One region of the Sphingomonas silueang genome, then DNA from elsewhere that is predicted to be linked to it. Evidence: predicted binding sites of a transcription regulator. Region 1 holds the regulator's gene; the other holds the start of a gene.
What was found. Region 1 encodes LexA, which represses DNA repair genes until DNA is damaged. Its sites were predicted from a motif close to GTTCCNCNCTTGTTCT; they were not measured.

Region 1 (3,240 bases):
CTACACCGCCGCCGATGTGGTGGCGCTGCGCACCCAGCCCGCGCGCCCGCTGTCGGCGATGGACGGCTATGCCATCGCCTTCGACGACCTGCCCGGCCCATGGGAGGTGATCGGCGAATCCGCTGCCGGAGCCTCGTTCGGCGGCACCGTCGCTCCCGGACAGGCCACCCGCATCTTCACCGGCGCGGCCATGCCCCCCGGCACCGACTGCGTACTGGTGCAGGAGGAAGCCGCGCGCGACGGCGACCGGCTGCTGCTCGCGGGTGAAGGCCCGGTGCGCGGAGGCAACGTCCGCCGCGCCGGGCTGGACTTCCGCGAAGGCGACATATTGATCGCAGCGGGCGAGCGCATCACCCCGGCCCGCGCCGCGGTGGCCGCGATCGGCGGGCATGGGACGCTGAACGTCGGGCGGCGGGTGCGCGTCGCCATCGCCGCCACCGGCGACGAACTGGTCCCGGCGGGAAGCGCGATCGGCCCCGACCAGCTGCCCGAAACCAACTGCCTGATGCTGGCCGGGCTGCTCGCCGACCTGCCGGTCGAGCGGGTCGACATGGGTATCCTGCCCGACCGGATCGACGCGCTGGAAGCCGCGTTCCGCAGCGTCGACGCCGACCTGCTGGTCACGACCGGCGGGGCGTCGGTCGGCGATCACGATCTGGTCAAGCCCGCCCTCGTCGCGGCGGGCGGCACCCTCGATTTCTGGCGGATCGCGCTCAGGCCGGGCAAGCCGATGCTCGCCGGGCGGCTGGGCGATGCGGCGGTGCTGGGGCTGCCGGGCAATCCGGTGTCGGCGTGCATCACCGCGCTGCTGTTCGTCCGCCCGCTGGTCGCGCGGATCGCCGGGGCCGCCGATCCGCTGCCCCGCCCGCTCACCGCCACCCTCGCCCATCCGCTCCCCCCCAACGGCGCGCGGCAGGACTATCTGCGCGCGACGCTGATCGACGGACAGGCATCGACCGCCGCGATCCAGGACAGTTCGATGCTGCGCACGCTGGCCCGGTCGGACTGCCTGATCGTCCGCGCCCCCCATGCCCCGGCGGCGGAGGCGGGCGACTCGGCGGAAATCCTGCAACTCGCTTGACGGCAAGAAAATCGTTTCCTATTGGTTCCACGTCTGTTCCGACGGAGGACTTTATGCTGACCCGTAAGCAGCACGAGCTGATCTGCTTCATCGACGACCGGCTGAAGGCGACCGGCGTTTCCCCCTCGTTCGAGGAGATGAAGGACGCGCTCGACCTGAAGTCCAAGTCGGGGGTCCATCGCCTCATCAGCGCGCTGGAGGAACGCGAGTTCATCCGCCGCCTGCCCAATCGTGCCCGCGCGCTGGAAGTGCTGCGCATGCCCGACCGCCCGGTCGCCGCTCCGGCGAAGAAGCCCGCGGCAAAGGTCGCGCCGCAGCGCGGCCTGCCCGCGCCCGCCAACGACGTGGTCGAACTGCCGCTGCACGGCCGCATCGCCGCCGGTCTGCCGATCGAGGCGATCGAGGGACAGGCGACGCTCCCCGTGCCCGCCGCGCTGCTGGGCGCGGGCGATCATTATGCGCTGGAAGTCGCGGGCGACTCGATGGTCGAGGCGGGGATCCTCGATGGCGACTATGCCCTCGTCCGCCGCACCGAAACCGCGCGCGACGGCGAGATCGTCGTGGCGCTGATCGAGGACAGCGAGGCGACGCTGAAATATTTCCGCCGCGAAGGGGCGATGATCCGGCTCGATCCCGCCAACCGCAGCTACGATCCGCAGCGCTATCGCCCCGAACAGGTGCGGGTGCAGGGCAAGCTCGCCGGGCTGCTGCGCCGCTACTGACCGCGGCGCATACCACGCATGCGTGTCTGATCCAGCAACGCTGGATCAGGGCGGTACCGGCCCGCTCCCCACCCGGCCACCCACAGCGTATCCTGGATGGGTGGCCGGGTGGGGGAGCGGGCCGGCACCGCTTCCACGCAAGTGGATCAGACCCTGGCGCAAACTTTGGGCCGGGATCGCGCCCGGCCCGTGCCGTCATTTGCCGTTCCCCGGTGCGTACGGGGTGCGGATCGCCTTGTAATAGCTGAGCGGCTGCGGCGGCGGCACCACGCCCGGCGGCAGCGGTCGGCCCGAAACCTCCGCGAAGTAAGCGATGCAGGCGTCGCGCCACCACTGCGCCTCGCCGCGCTGGATGGCGAGGAACTGGCCGACCTCGGCGAAGCGCTGCGGATCGACCTGTCCTTGCAGGCCCGCCCAGGTCGCCTGCATCGCCGCCACCTCGGCCACGCCCCGGTCATAGTGCGCGACCAGTTCCGCCCACAGCGTCCGCCCCGATGCCATCCGCCGGTCCCACGACACATGATGGAACCACAGCAGCAGCCGCTCCGGCACCCGGTCCGGATCGCCCCACATCTTCGCCAGCGCCGGGGCATATTGCGCCACCGCATCGCTGCCGGTGCGCGTCCGGTCGAAGCCGATGCCGCCGCGGTCGGCCTTGTGGAAATAGACCGGGTTCCAGTCCTCGCGCGGCAGGTCGTCCACCCATGGCCCCGGTCCGTAATGATGCCCGGTGGCGAACAGATGGTTGAGCCCCAGCGGCATCATGTAATTGACCACCGCCTCGCGCGACCGCAGCATCATGCCGACGATCGGCGTGGCCGGGGCCGGCCCCCAGGTCTGCGCCGCCCAGTCGTGCGCGATGTCCGCCGCCGACCCCTGCGGGTCCCACGCCAGCCGCCCGAAGGCGTACCAGTTGGCCTGGTCGAACTGCGATCCCGACCAGTTGCGATCGGTGCCGATGTTCGCCACCCCCGCCATGCCGGTCAGCCCGCCGGGCCGCGCCAGCACGTCGGCGACGGTCGTGCCCCGGCGCGGGCGGAACGTATCGCTCCGGAGCACCTCCTCCCACATCGTGCCGAGATAGGCGAGATGGGTCGCGAACCCCAGATATTCCTTGGTGATCTGCACTTCCATCATCAGCGGCGTGCGCGGCATCGCGCCGAACAGCTGGTGGAACGGCTCGCGCGGCTGGAAATCGATCGCGCCGTTCTTGACCTGCACGATCACATTGTCGGCGAAGCGGCCGTCGAGCGGCGCGAACTCGCTATAGGCCTGGCGCACCCGGTCCTCGGGCTTCTCGCTGGCATAGACGAACGCCCGCCACATCACGACGCCGCCGTGTGGCTTGAGCGCGGCGGCGAGCATGTTCGCGCCGTCGGCATGGGTGCGGTGATAGTCGCCCGGCCCCGGCTGCCCCTCCGAATTGGCCTTGACGAG
Region 2 (3,240 bases), on a different contig from region 1:
GAGTGCAGCATCAGCCTCCGGCTCGGCCGGACGGAAATCGAGATCCGATACGAGCGCGCGTGCATGGGTCGCAGCCATGCCGGGATGGATGCCAAGCGCCCGTGCGCCTTCGCAGGCAGCAACCACCTCCTCGCGCCGGCCAGCCTTCCCGATAAGCGCCAAGGGTGGAAAGCCATGGGTTTTAATATCCAACGGCGATGCTTTTGGCGCCTGATGCCCTGCGATCACGGTCTTATAAGGGTGGCTTGCTGCCTCCGATCGCCGGCCAAGCTCGCGCATAGGCGGCTGCGCATGCGTTGGCAGCGCCGCGATCTGCGTCTCGACGTCGGCGCGGGAAGGCAGGCCTTCGCGTGCCCACCGCGCACCTGGCCGCCAACCGCCGCCCCGCGGCACCGAACAGGAGCCGGGGTCGTCATCTACCGGCAGCTCGAGGACAGGCCGTTCAGGCTGCTGCGAAGCGGACCGTTCCAACCGTCTCAGCCGCTCGATGGCTAAGTCCGGCAGGAACAGCGAGACGACCCGTCTCATCGCTGCCCTCCACAATCAGGGAGAACCCCTCACCCCCACGCTGGCGAGCGCACTCCACCGCCCATCTCGCCCTTCCTACACCCGCGACCTCAAGCCGCTCAGACGGTGCGGTGCCGATCCGCCAGCGGGTCCAGGCCGCAGATGGTTGGGCAATTGGATCCTCGTTGAGACCGCGTCGACGGCGCAAAAGCAGGACCGGCATGTCAGCCTCGGCCGCGACCAACTGCAGGCGGCGTGTTGCCACCATGGAAACCTTGCTCGCCTCCGCGACGATGGCAGACGGTGTGCCGTCGCGCACCGCGTCCTCGATCACTGCCAGAAGGGCCGCGTCGTCGCGCGGTTGGGCGTGGATCACGGCCGCAGCCGGGAGCCCAATCTGCTCCAGCGCCGGCGCATACAGGTCAGCGCGGCAGCTCGCCCACAACACTGGCCCGCCTGTCGCAGCAGCTTCACGCGCGGCGATGCTGGCGAGGAAGAGCGTCGTTGCCGCGTCGTCGACCATCGTGGCACTCTGCGCTGTCGCCTCGTGTAGCGCGCCAGCGCGAAGGCCCCCTGCCCCAAGCCGCCCGTCGATCGCGTCGACGCCGAAAGGCATGATGCGGAAGTCGGTCGCGGGTGTGGCGATCGTCCGAAGATGCGCTATGGTCGGCGCTGATGAATCAAGGGCGGCAGGCATAAGGGTTAGACTCTACTCGTTCCCTTTATGTTCCGTTACCGAGCCGCGTTGGTCAAGCCCATCTCGATCGGTTCAGCGCATTGTACCCGGTCACGGGGAGGTACGGGGGATCGTCGCTTGAGTGTTCGGAGCTTCGCCGCTGGGTTCGGGACAGCTGCCGTTATCGGGGTTGCGGCGTCCCTTTGGCTCTTGAAGAAGGCTGAGGATCGGCCCGTCCGGTACGCGCCGAAGACCTTCTATGACGACAGGGACGACCGGGCGAGCGACACCGGGTTCATCTCGGCCGAGGGAACGCTCGTGGGTCCAGATATGGACGGCCGGACCTTCCTGCACATCGAGTGCCGGCGAGGCCAAGGCTCCTGCCGCATCGCCGATCTATCGAACCTTGGCGCCGCGCGGTCCGTATTCCTGCATACCGACGAATACCCGATCAGGTCGTGGAATGCGGAGACCGTAGTCGCGGAAAGTGACCCTCCCTCGCATGGGTGCAACCGTGTGAGGTTGACCATCCAGCGGCAGGCGCAATCGGTCGAGTACCTCCGCATCCCTATGCCGCAGTCAGACAAATCGCGGTGTCAGGCGTTCGATCGGAAGCCGTATCAGTGGACCTTGGGGAACCAACCAACGTGACGGGAGCCGTCGTCGCGATCTAGCCGCACCAACGTCCGGCACCTATAAATCGATGTTCCTGGCATGCATCGCGTCCGCAGCGAGGTCAGCGATCGGCCCTACCCCGCCGACCGTCTCATAGATCAAGGTGACGTCGTGGTCCTCGAGCTTGTCGAGCATCAGCGCAACCGCCCGGGCGTTCACGTCATCCAGCACGGTCTTTGTGTCGTCGCTCGTCATGGGTAAGGATCCCGATCGTTTTCCTAGGGAGCATGAATAACATGAACATGAGTGAGCTGGCCAAGGGCGTCGCAGCGTCGACGGGTTCGAGCGAGGCCGATGCCAAGAAGGCGATCACGGCGGTTTTCGATCAGATCGCGGACGCGGCAGCGAAGGGCGATGAAGTCTCGATCCCTGGCTTCGGGAAGTTCGCCGTCAAGGATCGGCCGGAGCGTCAGGGCCGCAACCCGGCGACCGGCGAAGCCATGACGATCGCGGCGTCGAAGAAGGTGTCGTTCACCGCCGCCAAGGGCCTGAAGGACAAGCTCTGACGAGCATGCGCCGGCGATCGGTCGCCGGCGCCGACAGGAGGCGCGGATGTGTAATCGGTACAGGCTGACGGCAAAGGAAGCCGAGGTAGCTGCGACGTTCGGCATCCGCCCTCCCTATGAGGTCGATGAGACATTTCCGACCGGGGATATCTTCCCGACCGGAAAGAAGACGCCCTTCTATGGTGCCGTCATCGTGCAGGATGGCGACGATCGCCTCATCGAGCGTATGGAGTGGGGCGTGCCCACGCAGGTACCTAGCAAGCGCGACCCTGCGGCAAAGCTAACAAAGTACGTGACTAACGTACGCAATTTGCGCTCACCATTTTGGGCTTCGATGTTGAAAGAACCAGCGAGGCGTTGCTTGGTGCCCGTGACATCGTTCTCGGAATACGGTCAGGTTCCAGGTGAGGATGGTAGAAAGCCGCTCCACTGGTTTGACGTACCAAGCCGCCCGATCTTCGCGTTCGCTGGCATCTGGCGGCCAACGGAGCGGGGCAACGCCTTTGGTTTTCTTACCACGGAGCCAAACTCAATCGTCGCTCCGATACACCCCAAGGCAATGCCCGTCATACTACATGATGAGGATTACACGCGCTGGCTAGAAGCCCCATGGAACGACTTGATTGATATAGTTTCCTCTTATCCTTCTCAGCTTATGGCCCTTCGGCAAGACTGACGCGCAACAGCGAGCCGGCTAACCCATGGGCGTTCTGCCAACGCTGCCATATGATTTACGGTGCAGCCGAGCACCGATGGCAGCGCTGATGAGGTGCTCTTTGGCTGAAGGTGCTGTGGGACCTGTACGAGGATCCGGGCATCACCAGTGAACGGGAGGCCGCACGTTAGAGGTCGATCTTTCGGGTAATCATAGTGTGA

Region 2: the regulator LexA is predicted to act here: its motif matches at 1,223-1,238, upstream of ABLE43_RS16975 (ImuA family protein).

The regions. Positions count from the first base shown of each region.
Region 1 covers NZ_JBDZDK010000020.1:50,986-54,225, reverse strand. The annotation lists gene ABLE43_RS16455 (molybdopterin molybdotransferase MoeA) at 1-1,081, shown strand, start outside; gene lexA (transcriptional repressor LexA) at 1,135-1,803, shown strand; gene ABLE43_RS16445 (alpha-glucuronidase family glycosyl hydrolase) at 1,999-3,240, opposite strand, start outside.
Region 2 covers NZ_JBDZDK010000022.1:7,386-10,625, forward strand. The annotation lists gene ABLE43_RS16970 (Y-family DNA polymerase) at 1-528, opposite strand, end outside; gene ABLE43_RS16975 (ImuA family protein) at 443-1,030, opposite strand; gene ABLE43_RS16980 (hypothetical protein) at 1,877-2,053, opposite strand; gene ABLE43_RS16985 (HU family DNA-binding protein) at 2,095-2,364, shown strand; gene ABLE43_RS16990 (SOS response-associated peptidase) at 2,411-3,040, shown strand; gene ABLE43_RS16995 (hypothetical protein) at 3,207-3,240, opposite strand, start outside.